DNA from 2 places in the Peribacillus sp. FSL M8-0224 genome. Region 2 is predicted to be linked to the other one. Evidence: riboswitches for the same ligand, from Rfam matches in the RefSeq annotation. Region 2 holds a riboswitch; the other holds the start of a gene.
The links. Region 2 has a riboswitch for S-adenosylmethionine ahead of MKX49_RS12915 (bifunctional homocysteine S-methyltransferase/methylenetetrahydrofolate reductase). Riboswitches for the same ligand answer to the same signal wherever they lie in the genome.
Positions count from the first base shown of each region.

Region 1: another riboswitch for S-adenosylmethionine. It lies ahead of mmuP (S-methylmethionine permease); the one in region 2 lies ahead of MKX49_RS12915 (bifunctional homocysteine S-methyltransferase/methylenetetrahydrofolate reductase).

Region 1 covers NZ_JBBOOJ010000001.1:2,563,241-2,568,843, reverse strand. Annotated here, with positions in the region: gene MKX49_RS12270 (ring-cleaving dioxygenase) at 1-606, shown strand, start outside; gene MKX49_RS12265 (ring-cleaving dioxygenase) at 631-1,578, shown strand; gene MKX49_RS12260 (alpha/beta hydrolase) at 1,578-2,186, shown strand; gene MKX49_RS12255 (flavin reductase family protein) at 2,205-2,813, shown strand; SAM riboswitch class I at 2,998-3,100, shown strand; gene mmuP (S-methylmethionine permease) at 3,184-4,578, shown strand; gene mmuM (homocysteine S-methyltransferase) at 4,568-5,530, shown strand.
Region 2 covers NZ_JBBOOJ010000001.1:2,714,141-2,719,743, forward strand. Annotated here, with positions in the region: gene metH (methionine synthase) at 1-191, opposite strand, end outside; gene MKX49_RS12915 (bifunctional homocysteine S-methyltransferase/methylenetetrahydrofolate reductase) at 184-2,031, opposite strand; SAM riboswitch class I at 2,135-2,233, opposite strand; gene MKX49_RS12920 (MOSC domain-containing protein) at 2,345-2,995, opposite strand; gene ku (non-homologous end joining protein Ku) at 3,489-4,331, opposite strand; gene ligD (DNA ligase D) at 4,482-5,603, shown strand, end outside.

The sequences.
Region 1 (5,603 bases), 150 kb from region 2:
AGGCTTCTTCTGGTTTCCGATCAGGATAATAACGGCGTTCAAGGAGGATTTCCGTGGGATGGAAGCCCAGTACCGCAAGAGTTTTCCATCCTTGGATTAGGACCAGTAAAACTTACAGTACCCAATATTGAACAAACAGAAAGTGTTCTTATCGAGGTATTGGGGTTCAGGAAATCAGGCACATACCCATCCGCAATCAGGGGGCAAAATCCCATAGTCGTTTACGAGACAGGTGAAGGAGGAACAGGAGCGGAACTCCATATTGAAGAAAGGAATGACATACCTCGGGAAAGGCTGGGGAGGGGTGGAGTACACCATGTTGCCTTCCGGGTGGATGATGAAGAAGAATTGAGAAAATGGGTAGAAAAAATTAGTGAATCGAAATTCGTGAACTCGGGATATGTGGACCGCTTTTATTTCCGTTCACTCTATTTTAGGGAGCCGAATGGCATATTATTTGAACTAGCTACTGATGGACCTGGTTTTGAAGTGGATGAAGCTGAGCAGCATCTAGGTGAGAACCTTGCCCTGCCACCTTTTTTGGAATCGAAAAGAAAGGATATTGAATCGAATTTAAAACCACTTAATACAAAATCAACTAATTAAACAACGGGAAAGGAAGTAATCGGCATGCAAAAGCAAAATGCAGGGATACATCATATAACCGCAATTGTAGGCAATCCTCAAGAGAATGTGGATTTTTATGCTGGAGTAATGGGAATGCGTATGGTGAAGAAAACCGTTAATTTTGATGATCCAGGCACCTATCATTTATATTTCGGAGATGAATCCGGTTCACCGGGCACAATCATCACTTTCTTTCCTTGGCCTGAGGCATACCGAGGGACAATTGGCTCCGGACAAGTGGGGATTACAACATATGCCGTTCCGGAGGGTTCAATGGGCTTCTGGGAAAAGCGTTTGGGTAAATTTAATATAGACTTTGAAAAGGTTTCACGTTTCGGTGAGGAATATCTTGAATTCCAAGACCCACATGGTTTGCAACTTGAACTGGTTGAGCGTAAAGAAGGTAAAAATAGCGAGTGGTCATTCGGCGGTGTACCAGCTGATAAGGCGGTCAAGGGATTCGGCGGAGCTGTATTATTGACGTCAAAACCGATCAAAACGATGGAGCTATTAGAGGAAGTGATGGGCCTGCAGAAGATTGGGGAAGAGGGCGATTTCATCCGCTTCAAATCCACATCTGATATCGGGAATTTAATCGATGTTAAAAAAACGGTTTTACCAAACGGTAAAATCGGAGTGGGAACTGTCCATCACATTGCATGGCGTGCAAGCGATAATGAAGATCATAAAGAATGGAGGGAGCATATCGGTAACCATGGCTATGGTGTGACACCCTTTACAGACCGACAATACTTCGATGCGATTTATTTCAGGGAAGATGGAGGCATACTCTTTGAAGTTGCCACAGATCCACCTGGCTTTGCTCATGATGAAACGAAGGAAACGATGGGCAGTAAATTAATGCTGCCGCCATGGTTGGAAGAAAAACGGGAAGTTATGGAAAAAACGTTACTGCCGGCAGTGCCGAGAGTACTAGAGGAGGATAAATGATGAAACATATTTTTCAAAAAGGAAGTAATCCAGAAGCTCCGTTACTACTGCTGTTACATGGCACTGGAGGAACGGAAACAGATCTCTTGCCATTATCCGAAATGGTTTCACCGGGTTCATCCGTACTGAGCGTACGGGGAAATGTACTTGAAAATGGAATGCCCCGTTATTTCCGACGGTTAGCTGAAGGGGTTTTTGATGAAGAGGATTTGATCTTCCGGACGAAGGAGCTTTATGACTTCTTGGAATCAGCGTCCGGAAAATATGACTTCGACCGTGACAGAGTGGTGGCATTAGGTTATTCCAATGGTGCAAATATAGCGGCAAGTTTGCTGTTCCATTACGAGGGGGCATTACAAGGAGCGATTCTTCATCATCCAATGGTTCCAAGACGAGGGATCGCTTTGCCGTCCCTTTCAGATATACCTGTATTTATAGCTGCAGGTAAAAACGATCCGATTTGCCCGGCAGAAGAAACTGATGAACTTAATCAACTTTTACAGCAAGCTGGCGCTACAGTTGAAGTTCAGTGGGAAAATTACGGTCATCAGTTGACACGTTCAGAGGTTGATGCAGCAGGTTTATGGTTTCAAAAGAACTTTTTATAAGAATGAGAGGGAATGAAGATGATTTCTGTTAATCCTGAAAGTCTGACTGAACGGGATAATTATAAGTTTTTGACTGGAAGCATTATACCGAGACCTGTAGCGCTGGTTACGACACAATCCGAAACCGGTACAATCAATATAGCGCCGTTCAGCTTTTTTAACATAGTCAGTTCAAATCCTCCGATGATTTCCATTTCTGTTCAACGGAAAGAAGGAGTTTCAAAGGATACAGCCCGAAATGCAATTCAAACAGGTGAGTTCGTTGTTCATATCACTGACGAAAATAATGTTGCAGATGCAAATCGAACGGCAAAGGAACTCCCATCTGAAGAAAGTGAATTGGGTCTTACTAACTTCAATCTGGCAGTTAGTGATAGGGTATCCGTACCAGGATTGGAAGAAGCGAAGGTGCGTTTTGAATGTACATTAGAGCAATCGATTCCATTGGCAGGTTCCAAGAATGAACCTGGTTGTGATTTACTGATAGGGAAAATAGTCTGCTATCATATAGAGCAAGATATATATCATAATGGCCGTATTGACCCGAATGGGCTAAAACCTGTAGCGAGATTAGCCGGTCATACTTATACAAGACTAGGGGAATTATTTGAAATAGAACGTCCTTAAGGAAAAAGACCAACATGACCCCGGTTAGTTTTATTTGCCATTATAATACGCTTAGCGCTTGTTCCAAAAACAATTTAATATTAATGCCCCAGCCATGATCGTTAGCATTTAAAAGGAAGTCATTACATTCCGAAACAAAACTTGACAATTTTTTCATAGCTTGATAAAGTTATAAAAAAATAATTTCTTATCCAGAGAGGTGGAGGGACTGGCCCTATGAAACCTCAGCAACAGGTCTACAAAGACACTGTGCTAATTCCAGGGGGTGAAACCTTGATAGATAAGACCGTACGTGTTTATTTGTCAGTAACGCACTCTTTTTTAGAGTGCGTTTTCGTTTTTTCTGGATGCAAGATTAAGGAGAGTTAGAATGGAAAACAAAAGGAAGCATGATTTTCAAAGGCAAATGCAAGCACGGCATATCATAATGCTATCGCTTGGCGGGGTGATTGGAACTGGTTTATTCTTAAGTTCGGGTTATACGATTCAACAGGCTGGCCCGTTCGGAACCATCCTTTCGTATCTGATTGGTGCATTAGTGGTTTATCTAGTCATGCTATGTCTAGGTGAACTGTCAGTGCATATGCCCGAGACAGGTGCGTTTCATAGTTACGCAGCCAAATACATCGGACCAGGGACAGGGTATACAGTAGCCTGGTTGTATTGGCTAACCTGGACTGTTGCACTAGGTTCGGAATTCACGGCTGCAGGATTGTTGATGCAGCGATGGTTTCCATCAATCAGTGTCTGGATATGGAGTGCTCTATTTGCCATTTTGGTCTTGGCATTAAATGCGTGGACCGTTAAGTTTTTCGCTGAATCCGAATTCTGGTTTGCGTCTATTAAAGTATTTGCTATTGTGATATTCATTATTCTGGGAGCTGCGGCAATGGTAGGTTTCATTCCAATGATTAACGCACAATCAGCTCCGTTATTTTCCAATGTTACAAGTGCAGGTTTATTTCCAAATGGTGCTTTTGCCATTCTAATGACGATGCTCGCTGTGAATTTTGCATTTTCTGGAACTGAATTGATCGGAGTTGCAGCTGGAGAAACTGTGAATCCTGAAAAAACGATTCCAAAGGCAATCCGTATGACATTATGGAGATTGATTATCTTTTTTGTAGGTACCATCGTTGTTTTATCCGCATTATTGCCTGTTTCGGATGCAAGCGTATTAGAGAGCCCCTTTGTTGCCGTTCTAGAACGAATTGGAGTGCCATATGCAGCGGATATTATGAACTTTGTTATATTAACTGCCATTTTGTCTGCTGCAAACTCAGGACTATATGCCTCATCCAGGATGCTTTGGTCACTTGCAGATAAGAAAACTATTTCACCAATATTTGCAAAATTGACAAAACGGGGTGTTCCCTTGAATGCAGTCCTTTTCAGTATGCTGGGCGGTGTTTTAGCACTTTTCTCGAGTATTATTGCGCCGGATACTGTATATATAGTGCTTGTATCCATTTCTGGACTAGCCGTGGTTATAGTTTGGATGAGTATTAGCGCGTCACAGTTTCTATTTCGCAGACGATATATAAACGAAGGAAACTCAGTTAATGATTTGGCTTATCATACACCATTATATCCATTCGTACCAATCGTTTCATTTATGCTATGTCTTGCTTCTTGCATAGGAATTGCATTTGATCCTACACAAAGAATTGCACTATATTGTGGCATTCCGTTTATTTTGTTTTGCTATGGAAGTTATTATCTGACACAAACCATAAAGAAAAGAGGAATAGACAATGAAGAATAAAATTAACCCAATTGAAACAATTTTACGAGGTCATTCAGTCATGATTTTGGACGGAGCTTTAGCTACAGAGCTTGAAAGTCATGGGTGTGATTTGGACGATCCCCTGTGGTCTGCACGTGTATTGCTTGAAAATCCAGAAGTGATTTACCAGGTGCACTCTGACTACTTTCGAGCTGGTGCTGACTGTGCGATAACGGCAAGCTATCAAGCAACGGTTGAAGGTTTCGCCCTCCGCGGAATACAAGAAAAAGAGGCATTGGATCTAATCAGGAAAACGGTTTTACTTGCAAGACAAGCAAGAGATGAATTTTGGAAGGAAGAATATCAAACGATTAGACCTAAGCCATTGGTTGCTGGATCAGTTGGGCCTTATGGAGCTTATCTAGCAGATGGTTCAGAGTATGTTGGGAACTATGGTGTTTCAGATGAAGCTTTAGCGGCATTTCATCGCCCACGAATAAAAGCTTTGATTGAAGCAGGAGCTGACATTTTAGCATTTGAAACGATTCCTTCTTTGCAAGAAGCAAAAGTATTACATTCATTATTGAAAGAATATCCAGAAGTCCATGCTTGGCTATCCTTTTCTTTGAAAAATGAAAAAGCGATAAGTGACGGTACATTGCTGGAGGAGTGTACCAGATTGTTTGGGGACAGTGAGCAAATTGCCGCAATTGGCATCAACTGTGCGCCTGTATCAGTTGTCACGGGAGCCATACAGGTGTTGCGTGCAAACACGCATAAACCAATTATCGTTTATCCCAATTCCGGTGAATCATATAATCCAGAAACTAAAACATGGCATGGTTCGGAATCATGTAATAGGCTGGATGTGAAATCTGAAGATTGGCACCATGCGGGGGCAAGTATAATTGGAGGATGTTGCAGAACCGCTCCTCATCATATTGCAGACATTTCAAGAAAGTGGCGACCTTCCGTGGTAACGTTCTCCTAGCATTTTTTGTTATTAAAAATGTTTTTATAAATATTGTAAGTAGTCGGTAAACCTATAAACAAAAAGAACAGGA
Region 2 (5,603 bases):
GCTAAATATTTTTCATGAATGGATTGGATGATATCCGGTTGCGTCAGTGATAAATATTCATTGCAGCCCTCGAATTGTTCCCCGCCAAAATCGTCTGCTGTCAAATTCTCCGCTTGAAGCATCGTTCCCATCGCCCCATCAAGTAGGAGAATTTTAGAATTTAACTGATCTTGAATCGCTTTTTTATTCATGTACTGCCACCTCTGATGTCTGTTTACTATCGACTTTTCTAATATATTTCGTAAGTTCCGCCGTCATTTCATAGCGAAGGAATGGAGTGATTAAATATATGCCCTTGAATTTTTCCCTAGCCGCGTCCACCAGTTCCCGCGCAATATTCACCCCTTCAATCCTTGACTTTACAGGGTCATCCCCCGCTAGAGCCATGGCCCTTCTAACATTATCAGGCAATTTGATGCCTGGGATCTCATTATGGATGAATTCGGCGTTCCGGGTGCTTGTTAAGGGCATGATACCGATGAAAATCGGGGTTTCTAGATGTTTTGTCGCTTCATATACTTCTTCGATTTGCTCCACGGAATAAATTGGCTGTGTCAAAAAGGATTGAGCACCGCAGGCAATCTTCTTTTCCATTCTTAGTACGGCTTTATCCAGATATTTCACATTGGGATTAAAAGCTGCCGCAATTTTAAAATTTGCCCGTTGCCCCAAACTTTGACCGGAATAGGAAAGACCTTCATTAAATTGTTTGACCATGCTTATCAGGTCAAAGGAAGATAAATCATAAACCGAGGTGGCACCCGGGAAGTCCCCAATTTTTGAAGGGTCTCCGGTGATGATCAATATTTCGTTTAGCCCTACCGTCTGCAGACCCATTAAATGTGACTGCAGGCCAATCAAATTTCGATCACGGCATGTTATATGCACCATCGGATTTATATTCAATTGGTTCTTCAGTAAATTAGCCAGTGCATCATTCGATATCCTTGGTGAGGCAAGTGAATTGTCCGCTAATGTAATGGAATCGACTCCTGCTTTTTTCAAAACCTCAGCACCAGTCATGAAGCTCTCTATCCCTAGCTTTTTCGGTGGATCAAGCTCAACAAGAATCGTCCGTTCCGTTTTGGCTTTTTCGTAAAGGGGAAGTTCCAATTCCCTATCGTTCACTTCAATTACTTCTATTTCACGGGATTTCGTAAATTTCTCTTTCACGGGAGCCAAACTTCCAATTGCATGCTTTACAGCTTGAATATGCAGTGGAGTCGTTCCACAGCACCCTCCTATGATCGCGGCGCCTTGCTCACGAAGTTCCAGGGCACTAGAACCGAAATATTCCGGCACAGCTTTATAAACGAGCCTCCCATCGACATAATCCGGCAGGCTGGCGTTAGGGTAAATGGCAATCGATGCTTGCTTTGGCAAACTCACTTCTTCCAAGGCCCGAATCATATGATGTGGTCCGAGGCGGCAATTTACACCAACCACATCGGCACCCAATTGCTCGAGTTTTTGAAAGGCTTCATTTAAATGGATTCCACTTTGAAGATTACCCAGTTCATGCATCGAGACATTTGCGATAATCGGCAGTCCCGTTTCATTTTTAACGATTTGCAGGACGGTTTCCAGTTCTTCCAGGTCATAAAATGTTTCCAGGAGAATCCCATCAGGATTTTCCATCAACAGACTGTATAGCTGTTCACGAAAACCCCGTTTTATCTCTTCCATGCTTAAATCCGATTTCCTGATACTCCGCTGGGCCCCTATGGTACCGAAGACGTATGCTTTTCCTTTTGCCGCTTTTTTAGCAAGAATGACTCCCTGGCGATTGATTCTGCTTACTTCATCTTCAAGTCCATACCGCTTCAATTTATTGAAATTGGCTCCGTATGTATTCGATTGAAGGATATCTGCACCAGCTTCCAGATAGGCTCGATGGATGGACTCTATTTGATCTGGGTTCGTACAGTTTAATTCCTCATAACATTGATCAATGCCATTAGAGTAAAGCAAGGTCCCCATTGCCCCTTCTCCAATCAGCATTCTTTCTTTTAATTCTTTACGAAAATTCATCATTACACCCTCTCTCAAAAACAATCCTGTTTTTGTAGTAGTCTATGAGTATGAGAGAAAAGGAAAAAAAACCTTCTCAAAGAAGAAGGTTTTTGAAACATTCTCCTCATCTATCAAGCTCTGCTTGCTGGATTTAGCACCTTTGCCTAAGCTGGTTGCTGAGGTTTCTTCGGGCCAGTCCCTCCACCTCTCTCGATAAGATCCATTTATATAATTTTCATAAGATTTCAAAATTTGATTATATTTAATTTACATTAATAATCTGTCAATTTCAATACCTGATCGACATTTTTTTCACTTTTGCAAAAATCATTCAATTTTTTGCTGCTTGAACCCTCTTCAAGATCCTTTGTTTCCAGTCTTCCGCTAACGAGTCTAGTGTAAGTAAAGCCTTAGCACCTTCCAGCCCATCCCGTTTATGAAGGATGACCTCTGCTGCGTAATGGACAGAAATTTTTTCTTGTAGACGATCTATTAGCACAATCTCGTTTTGTTTATTTATCGTTCCTTCTTGAAGTACTCTTGCAAAATAACCAGTGAAACTCGTTTTCAGCACGCGTTCCAAAAACTTAGGTTCTTGATTGAAGAAGGAAATGGTCGAACAAGGTATCCTCCCTTGGTTAATTTGAACAATCACATCGCCTATTTGATAAATATCGCCGATATACGTTGTTTCTTCCCTCATCCCCGCTATAGTTAAATTTTCACCGAATGCAGGGATATCCAGCTTTTTAGAGAATTTTTCATTCCATAATGAATAATGCTCAAATGGGTAAAAGCACAAAGCCCGATCAGGACCTCCATGGAACTTTACATTACCGACACCATCGCCGATTATGCCAGCTTTAGTCACTGTCAAATTATCCTGTGCTTGTTTATCCATGGCTGAAAAGATATCGATATTCGAAAAAATTTCATGTTTCGGCTTCCCCGCATGTAGTGATTTGATTTTTCCATTTTCCATTTTGCATCTTCCATTCATATTAAATTTATATCATCCTATATGTATAAATTATACTAAAAATCCATTTTATTCAGTACCTTTTTATATGTATATGAAATGAAAAAGCCATATGAGCAGTTAATGGGCGAAATATCATTGATTTCCAGAAAAATTCATAGGTTAGTTTCAGTAATTTAGTTGCTATTTCAGAATTAAATATGGTAGAATATGAACACAATATATAGTCGAAAACTACAACCGTTCGCCTATATGTTGATTTTCACGATTGAATTCCTCATTGTCGCTCTTTAGGGAGCGAATTTTTTTTGCTTTCATTAATATCCACTAATTCCCTGTAATTCCATTCAGTTTCTTGCATCTTGATCGACTCACCTATTTGTACTTTCCTTCCCTCCTTATCAAGTCCCTTTCATTTCCTTATTAGAAGCCTGATTCCTTGCAAAAACAAGCAGAAAGCCGAGCGACATCATCCGTCTTCCGCTCAGCTTCCTGTTTACGCTTGTTTCTTTTTTTTCGGTGCCGCTTTCTTTCGGGTCGTCTTTTTCTTTTCCGTTTCATCATGTTTTGTACGGTCTATGGATGCCTGTAATGCCTCCATTAAATCAGTTACATTGTTGGAAACTGGTTCTTTTGTTTTCGCTGTAATCGTCGTCTGTCCCGTTTTCTTTGATTCAATCAATTCTAGTAACGCGGTTCGATAGTCATCGGTGTATTTTGTCGGATCGAAAGTAGTCGTTAATTGATCTATCAATAATACGGCAGTATCGATTTCTTTTTTTACTATGGTATCATTGGCAGGGATATTCGGAACATCCGCTGTGGAGCGGACTTCATCCGGATAATGAATCGTTTCCATAACCAAGGTATTATCAACGACTCGGATTACCGCCATTTGTTCTTTGGATCGAATGATGATTTTTGCCAACCCCACCTTATTCGATTCCTTGAGGGCCTGCCTCAAAAGGGAATAAGCTTTTATCCCCCCGTCATTTGGGGACATGTAATAACTCCGGTTAAAATAAATGGGATCTATTTCTTCAATTTTAACAAAATCCACGATTTCCACGGCTTTTTCTTCGTTTTGTTTTTTCAGTTGTTCTAGTTCATTGTCTTCCAATACAACAAACTTTCCCTTTGTATACTCAAAAGCGCGGACTATATCATCCTTCCCCACTTCTTTCTCGCATACTGGACAAACCTTCTCGTATTTAATCGGTGTATGACATTCCTTATGCAACGTCCTTAAAGATATATCCTTATCCTCCGTTGCAGCATGAAGTTTGATCGGAATGTTCACCAAGCCGAATGATATGCTTCCCTTCCACATCGTATGCATATTCGTCACCTCATAACTTATTTTTGATGAGAAGAACAATTTTATTATTCCCCTTTGTTCAAAAAAAACCGAAAAAACAATTGCCAACTGTAACACTTCGTTTTTTTGGCAAAATAATGTTATCAATTATTTGCGGAGGTAAATACAAATATGAAACCGATGCTGCCTACCTATTACCCTGAAGCCCCCAACTCCAAGGATTGGCGTTATGAAGTCAAATATGACGGCTTTAGGGCTATATTAACGATAGAATCCGATACCATAAGCATTTCGAGTCGAAATGAAAAGGAATTATCACCTCAATTCCCAGAAATCATTGCTTACATCAAAGACCTGGACCTGGAAGATTATCTCCCGCTTCAGTTAGATGGAGAATTGGTCTGGCTTACCAATCAAGCGAAAGCGGACTTTTTTCAAATACAGTGGCGAGGACGCCTTGGGAAACAATCCTTAATTTCAGAAAATGCCCGTTTTTCCCCATGTCGGTTTATAGCGTTTGACCTGCTTCGCATCAGCGGAAAAGAGGTAGCAGCTAATCCAATGGTGGAACGAAGGGAATTGATGTTGAATATAGGGGGAAAACTCGGTCTACCTATGCCTCCTGATCCCACCGATAAGGCTTTGATACAATTAATAGAGAGTTTTGACGTTTTGGATATTGCCTTGAATAAGGTCACCTTGTTAGATGGTGAAGGGATTGTCGCCAAGGAAACTCGGGGTGCTTGGCAAGAAGGAAGACGTACAACATCTTGGATTAAGGTGAAAAATTGGAAGACCGTTTCTTGTTTCATCACAGCATTGCACAAAGAAAATGGCTACGTTTCCCTTGCAGTATTCAAAGAAGGTGCCGTAACGAAAATCGGAAGTGTCAAAAATGGACTGAGTGCTAGAGATAAAAGTATATTGCATCAATTGATCAAGCAAAATGCATCAGACGAAGACACACAATTTTTTTATATCCATCCGTCCATTTGCATTGAAGTTCAATTCTTACACGTATATGAGGAAAATGAATTGCGTGAACCTCAGTTTTCGCAGTGGCTTTTACAAACTTCTCCCGACGAATGTACCTGGGAGAAATTCGTGCTAGGGCAATATACATTTCCAGATACTGTACAAATAACTTCCAAGGATAAACCGCTTTGGAAAACAGAAGGTAAACAGGTGGTAAAAGTAGAATACCTTCATTATTTACGGGAGGTTTCAGCTTTCTTCTTACCCTTCTTGAAGGATAAGCTTCTTACCACGATCCGCTATCCTCATGGAACTTTG